2 regions of the Paraburkholderia sp. CHISQ3 genome follow, and region 1 is predicted to be linked to the other one. Evidence: riboswitches for the same ligand, from Rfam matches in the RefSeq annotation. Region 1 holds a riboswitch; the other holds the start of a gene.
The links. Region 1 has a riboswitch for thiamine pyrophosphate ahead of M0D65_RS30190 (FAD-dependent oxidoreductase). Riboswitches for the same ligand answer to the same signal wherever they lie in the genome.
Positions count from the first base shown of each region.

Region 2: another riboswitch for thiamine pyrophosphate. It lies ahead of thiC (phosphomethylpyrimidine synthase ThiC); the one in region 1 lies ahead of M0D65_RS30190 (FAD-dependent oxidoreductase).

Region 1 is NZ_JALPRG010000016.1:56,264-62,028, forward strand. Features, by position in the region: gene M0D65_RS30175 (hypothetical protein) at 1-229, opposite strand, end outside; gene M0D65_RS30180 (SDR family NAD(P)-dependent oxidoreductase) at 536-1,339, opposite strand; gene M0D65_RS30185 (ABC transporter ATP-binding protein/permease) at 1,336-3,087, opposite strand; TPP riboswitch at 3,421-3,532, shown strand; gene M0D65_RS30190 (FAD-dependent oxidoreductase) at 3,725-4,879, shown strand; gene thiS (sulfur carrier protein ThiS) at 4,938-5,135, shown strand; gene M0D65_RS30200 (thiazole synthase) at 5,169-5,765, shown strand, end outside.
Region 2 is NZ_JALPRG010000017.1:82,234-87,998, forward strand. Features, by position in the region: gene M0D65_RS31030 (thioredoxin family protein) at 1-837, opposite strand, end outside; TPP riboswitch at 1,083-1,202, shown strand; gene thiC (phosphomethylpyrimidine synthase ThiC) at 1,283-3,214, shown strand; gene M0D65_RS31040 (hypothetical protein) at 3,544-4,029, shown strand; gene M0D65_RS31045 (dihydrofolate reductase family protein) at 4,046-4,609, shown strand; gene M0D65_RS31050 (L-lactate permease) at 4,893-5,765, shown strand, end outside.

The sequences.
Region 1 (5,765 bases):
TGACGAAGCTCGGCGACGAGTAGTGCGTCGCGACGGCGAAGCCCGCCTGGATCACGGAGCCGGTGGCGTCGACCGCTGAGATCAAGGTCCATGCGCAGCCGTGCAAGGCGAGCGTTGCGGTGGCGAGTGCAGCGGCCGTTGTGAGGCGCGCTGTGTTTCGGCGGTGGCGCGTGTTCGGTAGAGCGTGTCCGGTTGCGCGATGGCGCAGCGTGATCGAGGCGGTGCGCATGGATCAGCCGTTCAAGTGAAGATGCGCGCTGTCACTGCCGCTGCATGCCGTCGCTTCGGTGCAGCGGCGGCATGTCGATACGCGTTCCGCGGAATAGACGATTGCGGCCGCGAAGGGTCGATGCGTAAAACGATCGTGGGGCATGAGCGACATCCGGTAACGGTGAAGATCGTCGCGGACCGCTATCTACTGCACGGCTCGCACCGCTATCGTCGCTGCTCGATGGAAATTCAAAACGGGGAACACGCTGCGCGCCGGCAAAGTGCTTTCTAGTTATTGCCGCAGGTTTCTGTCTGTTTCAGTTGATCAACCGAGGGTAAGCCCGCCGTCGATATGAATCACTTGCCCCGTGATATGGCGTGCTTCGTCGGACAGCAGGAAGGCGATCAACGCGGCGACATCGTCCGGATCGGCAATGTGACCGAGCGGGGTTGCTTGCGCGGCATGAGCCCATGCGGGCGCATTGTCAGCGCTCGGGCCGCGATCTTTGCGCGTGTAGCCGGGTGCCACGCAATTGACCGTGACGCCATGCGGCGCGAGTTCGGCCGCAGCGGTTTTCGCCAGCGATTCGATTGCGGCTTTCGCCGCCGCAGTCGCTGCGAACGGCGCGTCCTGCCGATAGCGATGCGCGACAAACGAACTGAGCGCGATCACGCGGCCGTGCTCCGATGTTTTCAACGCGGGCGTTGCGCGTCTGACGAGCGCGGCGAATGCCGAGGGCATGGCCGCGAACGATTCGACAAGCGTGTGCGCATCGAGTGCAGCGAGTGTCTGACGCTGTGCATGACCGGCGTTCGCGACCAGATGATCGAGTGCACCGAACGCAGCGAGCGTCTGATGCACGATGTGGTCGGCGGCACCAGGTTCGGCAAGATCGCCGAACACTGTTGCGCAGGTCGCACCGTGCGCGGTGCAACTGGCGGCGACGGCTTCGAGCCGGTCGCGCGCCTCGGAATCCGCGCCGCGTGCGTGCAGCATCAAGGCGAGCTGTGTAGCCGTACCAGGTGTTGCATCGAGCGCTGAGTGACGTGTGGCAAGCCGACGCGCAAGTGCGGCGCCGATGCCGGAGCCGGCACCGGTGATCAACACGACGCGGCGTGTCGCGCTCATGCGGCGGCGGGCTCCGCGCTGCGTTCGACGTTGAGCGTTTCCTCATGGAACGCAGCCAGCGACTCACGATGCGCGACGCTGATGATGGCCGCCTTCGGCAGCCGCTCGATGAACAGGTGATAGAGGCGTGCCTCGTTGTCGGTATCGAGTGCGCTGGTCGCTTCGTCGAGGAACAGATAGTCGGGTTTGTGCAGCAGGACACGCGCTGCCGCAAGCCGTTGCTGCTCGCCGGGCGAGAGCACGCGAGCCCAGTGCGCGGATTCCTCGAGACGGCCTGTGTAGTCCGCGAGATGGCAAGCCTGCAGCGCTTCGATGTATTCGTTGTTGGTGTACGTCTCCGCCGACGACGGATAGGCGAGCGCGGCCTTTAGCGTGCCGATCGGCATATAGCTTTGTTGCGGAATGAACATCATGCGCGCACTGACCGGCGCATCGATCGAGCCGTTACCGAATGGCCACAGTCCGGCGAGTGCACGCATCAAGGTGCTCTTGCCGGCCCCGGACGCGCCGCGTACCAACCAGCGCGAACCGGGCTGGATCGAGATGTCGCGTATCTGCGAGAGCGGGGCGCCACTCGGCAGGGAGAGCGAGAGACCGTCCGTGGTGAGCCTGTCCTCGTCCACGTAGTGCAGGTTGATGCCGCCATGAGCGGTGGCCGGCGACGTTGCTTCTTTCAGATGCGACGCGTGGACGACACGTTTGAATTCGCGCAGACGGTTCACCGTAGCGCGCCAGTCGACGAGGCTGCCGTAACTGTTGATAAACCACGAGAACGAATCGCTGACCGTGCCGAACGAGTTCTGAATCTGCATCAGCACGCCGAACGTAAATGCACCCGCGAAGTAGCGCGGCGATGCCACGACGATCGGAAAGATAATCGCGATCTGGCCGTAGAAGCTAAGCACGAAGCTCAGGCGCTTCGTGTACTTCATCACACGCCACCAGTTATCGCGAATGCGCTGGAAGACACTTCCCGCTGTGGCCCGTTCAGTTGCTTCACCATCGTAAAACGCGATTTGCTCGGCGTTTTCGCGCACGCGGATCAGGCCGAAGCGGAAGTCCGCCTCAACCTTCTGCTGCTGGTAGGTGATCGAAACCAGTGGGTGCCCGAGCTTGTGTATCAGGTACGAGCCACCTAGCGCGTAGAGTGCTGCGACCCACACCATATAGCCGGGAATGACGATGGGCATGCCGCCTAGCGTGATGCTCAGCGCGCCGGCCAATCCCCAAAGGATGGTGACGAACGAAATGAGCGTGACGACTGTTGAGAGCAGGTCAAGCGATAGGGTAAGCGTGCTGGTTGCAAATGACTGCAGGTCGTCGCTAATACGCTGGTCGGGGTTGTCGGCGAGCCGGTCGCGCTCGATCCGGTAGAAGGCGCTGTTACCGAGCCACTCTTCGAGGTACCGTTGCGTCAGCCATTGGCGCCAGCGGAAGCCGAGCATCTGGCGCAGGTATCGACCGTACACGAACAGGATGATCATCGCGAACACGATGAGCGTGAAGACGACTACGAGGTGCGGGAAGTTGTGAACATCCTTGGCCTGCAAGGCGTTATAGAACTCGCCGTTCCAGGTGTTGAACTTCACGTTCAACCAGACGTTGGCGAGGTTGATCGCAACGATCGTAACCAGCAGCCCCCAGGCGATCTTCCATTCTTCAGAGACCCAGTACGGCTTGATCAGACTCCACGCGGAGACTTTATCGTCGGGCTCTAGCGTGGGTGTAGGGGAAGTGTTGGGCGTCATGACCATCCTGGGAGAAATGCTGGCTCGTCTGGGACCGGCGCACGATGGCTGGACCCTGATGGCTCAGTCCGTAGCGAGTTGGCGCCACGGCGAAATTGTGATTGCGACCCGGGTACCGACCCCGTGCCGCGACCGCCCGATTCTGGCCCGACCCACTTAAACGAGTCTTAACGGATCCTGGCGGCCCGGGGCCGGCCCGCGCTGCGTTGACGGCATTGTGCCAGAGCACCCCAGCTCGCCGTATTTCCCTGCGCAAGCCACCACAGGCAGGCTGGACAGCCGGCCGCAGCCCCCCGGTTTGCGGGCCTCCGGCCTTTTATGGTCTAATGGCCGCTGACGAAACAGGGGTGCTTTGCGCGCGGGCGACACGCTGCGGCCAGGCTGAGAGAGACCCTTCGCACCCGATCCGGGTAATACCGGCGCGGGAAGTTTCCGGAAGTTCTGATGTCTTCCATTTCTCCGCCGGACGGCACCGTCATGGGTGCGTGGTCCGGCCGGCTTCGCCCGCCGGTTTCGTCCTTGGGTACGTGCGCTTCCTGCCGTACGGAAAGGATTCGATGACCGCTTATTCTTCAGTTTTTTGCGTTGTCTGTCCGCACGTCTGCGGATGGGCGCCGTCGCGTCCGGCTCGCGCGCGATGAATACCGCTACCCAACCTAAACCGGATTTCGCCGTGATCGGCGGTGGGCTGTGCGGGCGGCTCGTCGCGTGGCGTCTGGCCGGCGCCGGGCATCGCGTGGCGTTGTACGAACGCGGCGATGCAGCGGGCACGCAGGCGGCTGCCTGGGTCGCCGCCGCGATGCTCGCGCCGCTCGCCGAAGCCGCCAGCGCGGAACTGCTGATTACGCAACTGGGCGCCGCATCGCTCGATGCATGGCCGCGGTTGCTCGCCGAATTGCCGGAGCCGGTGTTCTTTCAGCGCAATGGCTCGCTCATCGTGTGGCATCACGCGGATCGCACGGAAGCTTCACTGTTCGAACGCCGAGTGCGTGCGAACGCGCCGGCCGAGTGGCTCGACAGCGGCTTCGTCGCGCTGTCCGGCGCGCAGATCGACGCCGCCGAGCCCGCGTTGACCGGCCGCTTCACGAAAGGCTGGCTGTTGCCGCGCGAAGGGCAGCTCGACAATCGCCAGGTGCTCGCCGCACTTGCGGCGGGGCTCGCGGCTCGCGGCGTCGAGCTGCACTGGAACACCCACATCGACGATCGCGCGATGCCCGCTGCACACGTCACGATCGATTGTCGCGGCCTTGGCGCAAAACCGGTTCTGCCGACGCTGCGCGGTATCCGCGGTGAAGTTGCGCGAGTACACGCGCCTGGCATCGATCTCACGCGCCCGGTGCGCCTGCTGCATCCTCGCTACCCGCTCTATATCGCGCCGAAGCAGGACGACTGCTATGTGATCGGTGCAACCGAAGTGGAAGGCGAAGACATGTCGCCGGTCAGTGTGCGCTCGGCGCTCGAATTGCTGAGTGCGGCGTTTTCGGTGCATCCGGGTTTCGGCGAAGCGCGCATTCTCGAACTCAACGCACATTGCCGCCCGACCATGCCAGACCATCGTCCGGCGCTGGTCTGGAACGGCGCACAGACGTTGCGTGTGAACGGCCTGTACCGGCACGGTTACATGATCGCGCCGGAAGTCGCGGACGAAGCGGTGCGCTTTGCCGCCGCACTGCTCGAGCGCCGCGTCGCCGATGTCGACGCGTTTGCGACCTGGCGGCGCGACGCGCGCTGGAGCGAGCTGTTCCACCTCGACTCGCTGAACCAGCCGGACCCGGCGCGCGAGCCGGCGTGACCGAAGCCGCCTCACGCGAACCACGAAAGAAACGGAAGAAACGCTTTTGACGAACCCCATGAACATCCATATCAACCAGAAACCGCTGACGCTGCCCGACGGCGCCACCGTCGCCGATGCGCTTGCCGCATGGGGCGCGCGGCCGCCGTTCGCGGTTGCGCTGAACGGCGATTTCGTCGCGCGTACGCAGCATGCGGCGCGCGCGCTGCAACCGGGCGACCGGCTCGACGTCGTGCAACCGGTCGCCGGCGGCTGAGCCGCGGCACACCGTCAGACGCAAGGATTCCCCATGACTTCTCCCGCTCCTGCCGATCCCCTGCGCCTCTACGGCGAAACGTTCGCGAGCCGCGTGCTGCTCGGCACGTCGCGCTATCCGTCGCTGCAGTCGCTGTCCGACTCGATCGCCGCGGCGCAGCCAGGCATGGTCACCGTCGCGCTACGTCGTCAGATGAACGAAGGCGGCGCCGAGGCGGGCTTCTTCGACCTGCTCAAGCGCCACAGCGTGCCGCTGCTGCCGAACACGGCCGGCTGCCAGAGCGTCGCCGAAGCGGTGACGACCGCGCACATGGCGCGCGAAATCTTCGCCACCGACTGGATCAAGCTCGAACTGATCGGCGACGACTACACGCTGCAACCCGATCCGATCGGGCTGATCGAGGCGGCCGCCCAACTGGTGAAGGAAGGCTTCAAGGTGCTGCCGTACTGCACTGAAGATCTCGTGATCGGCAGACGCTTGCTCGATGTGGGCTGCGAGGCGCTGATGCCGTGGGGCGCGCCGATCGGCACCGGCAAGGGCGTCATCAATCCGTACGGGTTGCGCGTGCTGCGTGAGCGGCTGCCCGACGTACCGCTGATCGTCGACGCCGGGCTCGGTGTGCCCTCGCAC
Region 2 (5,765 bases), on a different contig from region 1:
CGCGAGATCGGCGGCCTGCAGCACGTCGCCGGTAGCAGCGTTCTCGACGAACGCGACGACACCGAACCGGTCGGCCGGTGCGCCGGCATCGACCGCGTCGAGCGTGACGTCGTGGCGAATCTGCGCGTGGCCTGCAGCTAGCGGCACCGGACCGATCCATTGCCGCACGACCCGCTCGTGATGCAGCGTCGCGCCGCTGTTCTCGCCTGCGCGCACCTGTGACGTCAGCGCATTTTCATAGACCGCGACGTACGCGTTCAGCGGATCCGCGGTGGAAGCACGCGAGGTGAATTGCGCATCGATGTCGAAGGCGCCTGACGAACCGCCTGCGCGCGGCTTAAGCTCCACGGCGACGTCGGCGGATGCGGGTTGTGCCACGATCTGGCGGACCCGGTCCGCAAAGTTGTCGGCACTCGACCAGCTACGCAACTCGCGACCCGCAACGAATACTTCCGGCGTGTAGATCGTGTGCGCACCGGCGACATCGGTCAGCGTCTGCTGCCGCTCGGTGAAGCGATGCTGCGAGAAGCGGTCGGTCCAGCCGAGGCTGTTCCAGTAATCGACATGCAACGCGAGCGGCACGACACCTTGCGCAGCACCGCCCTGCTTCCATTGACTGAGCCAGTTGTCGGCGGGCGGGCAGCTGCTGCAGCCTTCGCTGCTATACAGCTCGACGAGCGCGACCCGATGCGCGGGACTATGCGCGAGGCACTGGCCGGCGGCAGCGTTCGCCACGCCGCTCGCGAGAGCCGCCCCGCACGCCACCGCGAGCGCGCACCAGCGCGCAAAACGCCCCAGCGCAAAACCGGACCACCGACCGTTCGAAAAGAAGACCATGACACGCTCCATCGGGAAATCTGCGTGTTGGTCGGGCGGCGGCGGCTGTTATGACAGCGAAAACGCAAATTTTTTGCACAGGGCGGCAAGCGGCGTCGGCACGGTGAGTCCAGCGAGCGCGCCTCGCCGCAGCCAGCCTTGGCCGTGAGCGGATCCGCCGCCGGCGTCAGGAAATTGTCAGGAAGCGCACCGGCCCGAGGCGGCAGCAAGTTGCCAAGCCCGCCCCGCCCGGTGTATCGTGTGCGCTGCTAACGCGGGGGTCCTGCGTCGCGCATCGCCATCGGGCGGTGAGCTGCGTGGGTGAGAAATACCCTTTGAACCTGATCTGGATAATGCCAGCGCAGGGAAGCGTCCGGGCTTCGCCGCTTACCACTGCTTCATCTCTCGCGAACCCCGACTCACTTCATCTCATCTCCTGCCTAGCCGCCCCACTAAGGAGATATGCATGAACGCCAACCCAAAATTCATTTCCGCCGACGCTCACGTCGACGAAGCCGCTGTCGCCCCGCTGCCCAATTCGCGCAAGGTCTACGTGACCGGTTCGCGTCCGGACATCCGCGTGCCGATGCGCGAAATCTCGCAGGCCGATACGCCTGACAGCTTCGGCGGCGAAAAGAATCCGCCGGTCTATGTCTACGATACGTCGGGCCCCTACTCCGATCCGGATGCCAAGATCGACATTCGCGCGGGCCTGCCGGCACTGCGTCAGGCGTGGATCGAAGAGCGCGGCGACACCGAAGCGCTGACAGGTCTGTCGAGTGACTTCAGCCGCGAACGCGCCGCCGATACCGCCACCGCCGATCTGCGCTTCCAGGGCCTGCACCGCACGCCGCGCCGCGCGATCGCCGGCAAGAACGTGTCGCAGATGCACTATGCGAGAAAGGGCATCGTCACGCCGGAAATGGAATACATCGCGATCCGCGAAAACCAGCGCCGCGCCGAGTATCTCGAGAGCCTCAAGACGAGCGGCCCGAACGGCGAAAAGCTCGCGGCGATGATGGGCCGCCAGCATCCAGGCCAGGCGTTCGGCGCGAGCGCATTCGGTCCGAATGGCCTCACGGCGATCACTGCAGAATTCGTGCGCGAAGAAGTCGCCCGTGGCCGCGCGATCATTCCGAACAACATCAATCACCCGGAAAGCGAACCGATGATCATCGGTCGCAACTTCCTCGTGAAGGTCAACGCGAACATCGGCAACTCGGCGGTGACGTCGTCGATCGGTGAGGAAGTCGACAAGATGACCTGGGCGATCCGCTGGGGCGGCGACACGGTGATGGATCTGTCCACCGGCAAGCACATTCACGAAACGCGCGAGTGGATCATCCGCAACAGCCCGGTGCCGATCGGCACGGTGCCGATCTATCAGGCGCTCGAAAAGGTGAACGGTAAAGCCGAAGACCTGACCTGGGAAATCTTCCGCGACACGCTGATCGAGCAGGCCGAACAAGGCGTCGACTACTTCACGATTCACGCGGGCGTGCGTCTGCAGTACGTGCCGCTCACGGCGAAGCGGATGACCGGCATCGTGTCGCGCGGCGGCTCGATCATGGCGAAGTGGTGCCTCGCGCATCACAAGGAAAGCTTCCTGTACGAGCACTTCGAAGACATCTGCGAAATCATGAAGGCGTACGACGTCGCCTTCTCGCTCGGCGACGGTCTGCGTCCCGGCTCGATCTACGATGCCAACGACGAAGCGCAGCTCGGCGAACTGAAAACACTCGGCGAACTCACGCAGATCGCGTGGAAGCACGACGTGCAGACGATGATCGAAGGTCCGGGCCATGTGCCGATGCAGCTCATCAAGGAGAACATGGACCTGCAGCTCGAATGGTGCGATGAAGCGCCGTTCTACACGCTCGGACCGCTCACCACCGATATCGCGCCAGGCTACGACCACATCACGTCGGGCATCGGTGCAGCGATGATCGGCTGGTTCGGCACAGCGATGCTGTGCTACGTCACGCCGAAGGAACACCTCGGGCTGCCGAACAAGGACGACGTGAAGACCGGCATCATCACGTACAAGCTCGCCGCGCATGCAGCCGATCTGGCGAAGGGTCATCCGGGTGCGCAGGTGCGCGACAACGCGCTGTCGAAAGCGCGCTTCGAGTTCCGCTGGGAAGATCAGTTCAACCTCGGTCTCGATCCGGACAAGGCGCGCGAATTCCACGATGAAACGCTGCCGAAAGACTCCGCGAAGGTCGCGCATTTCTGCTCGATGTGCGGACCGCACTTCTGCTCGATGAAGATCACGCAGGACGTGCGCGAGTTCGCGGCGCAGCAAGGCGTCACCGACGACGAAGCGCTGAAGAAGGGGATGGAAGTGAAGGCCATCGAGTTCGTCCGCAAGGGTGCGGAGATTTATCAGCGGCAGTGAGTGACGGCAATGAGTCACATCAATAAGTGACAGCGAGCCGCGCGCGGAATTCAACCACGTGCAGCCGTTCTTCATCGTGAGCCATTCGTAAGAATCGGAGCATCGTCAGCGAATCGGGAAGAAACACCCGATCCTTTGCTGGCACAGGTTCCCGCCCGATACATCCGAAGCAATAGCGCGGCGCATTCCGGCAACGGATGCGCCGCGTTCGTTATTGCAATGGCTTGAAATATGCGGTTACCGCTTCGCAACCCCGTGTAGACGCCACGGGGGTAAGCTCGATGGATTACGTGGCGCCCCAGGTACTGCGCCGATTCAAGGAGTCCGTCATGAACCCTCGCACCTTGCCATCTTTCTCCACGGCAGCCCGGCTCGGCGGTGCGGCCTGTCTGCTGGTGCTGGCCGGATCGCTGGCCGGTTGTTACTACCCGTACGGCTACTATCCGGGCGGCTACTACTCCTACTATCCGACGGTCCCCGCTACGACCACGCAACAGGCCGTGCCTGTGCCACCGCCGCCAACGACATCAACGCAACAGTCGGCGCGAGTCGCGACGACGACGCCTCCACCCGCCCAGTACTACGCGCAGGCCCAACCGCCGGTCTACGTCGCGCCCGCTTATCCGCCCGCTTACCCGCCCGATTACTACCCGGCCTACTACCCCGCTTATTACCCGGCCTATCCGGCCGGTTATGGCTGGTGGGGCGCACCGTCTATCTCGCTGGGCATTGGCTGGGGTTGGGGTGGCCGCGGCTGGGGCGGGCGTGGCTGGGGGGGACGTGGTTGGGGAGGCGGTCGCGGCTGGCATCACTAAAGCGCTGCAAAACACAATGGGCAAGCTCAGGTTCGGCATGATGGCTTCGCTCGACGGCTACGTCAGCGACGTCGACGGCAAGTTCGACTGGGGTCAGGTCAGCGAGGAAGTACACCGCTTTGCCGAACACGAGCAGACCCACGAAGGTATTACGATCTACGGTCGCCGGATGTTCGAGACGATGGCCGTATGGGACGTACTTGCCGAAGACCAGACTGTCAGTGAGTTCATACGCGACTTCGGCGTCGCGTGGCAGAAGACCGACAAGATCGTAGTCTCCCGCTCGCTTACCGAGGTCACGACGACGCGCACGCGCCTTGTCCGCGAATTGAGCGCGGACGACATCTGCCAGCTCAAGGCGGAGTCGCCACAAGACATCGGCGTGGCCGGACCTACGCTCGCCGCAAGCTACCTCAAGCAGGGCTTGATCGACGAAGTGTCGGTGTATTGCATTCCTGTCGTCGTCGGTGGCGGAACACGGATGTTTCAGAACATCGACGCAACGATCCGGCTGGAGCGCATCGAGCAGCACGCATTCGGCAACGGCGTCACCTTCATGCGCTACGCGGTGCGAAGGTGAATACCGCTTGGCCCATCGCAGCATCGCAGCATCGCAGCAACCCGCACAACACTTTCCTCGCCACATTTCTTCCACTCTCTCCCCCGCGTAGTTTCCCGCCTTGACGCGGCCAGCAAGCGTTCTATGCTGGCGGTTGCCGCACGCACTACCTGCTTAATACGCGACCCCACGTCGTGCCCTCGCACGCCGCCGCCGCCATCCGTCCTGATCCGACCGACGCGCCGCGTGACCTAGACCACACGCAGAACAAAGCGTCGATTCGAACAACAACGAAGGAGACGTGATGTTCCACCAATTATTGACGCCCATCGGCAATGCACTACTGCCGTCCTTTCTCGTCGCTGTCCTGCCGATCGCCGTCGTGCTCGTCCTGCTCGGCTGGGCCCGAAGGCCTGCATGGCAGGCATCGCTTGCCGGGCTGGTCGTCGGGCTGATCGTCGCTATCTTCGGCTGGCAGTTTCCGGTCGGGCTCGCGCTGAATTCGGTTGTCGCGGGCGCGGTGTTCGCCTGCTGGCCCGTGATGTGGATCGTGTTCGCCGCGATCCTGCTGTACAACATCGCCCAACGTTCGGGCCGCTTCGCCGCATTCCGGATGTGGATGATCGACAACCTGCCGAACGACCGGCGCATCGTGCTCGTCGTGATCGGTTTCTCGTTCGGCGCGCTGCTCGAAGGCATTTCGGGCTTCGGCACGCCGATCGCGATCACCAGTTCGCTGCTGATCCTGCTCGGCTTTCCGACCCTCGAAGCGCTCACCTTCACGCTGATCTTCAACACCGCGCCGGTCGCATTCGGCGCGCTCGGCGTGCCGATCACGGTGCTCGGCGCGGTCACCCATCTGCCCACCGATGCGCTCGCCAAAATGGTCGGCCGGCAGTTGCCGTTCTTCGCGCTGCTGCTGCCGTTCTACGTGATCGGTGTGTATGCGGGTTTTCGCAACATGCTGCGCGTGTGGCCGGTGCTGCTCGTGTCGGGCGCGAGCTTCGCGCTGACGCAGTTCGTCACGTCGAACTTCGTCAACTACAGTCTGACCGACGTGCTGTCTTCGCTGGTGTCGCTGCTGGTAACGATCACCTTCCTGCGCATCTGGAAACCCGCAGTCGACCCGGCCTTCGCCATCAACGTCGATCGCGTGAACGAGGTGCGCGGCAAAGTA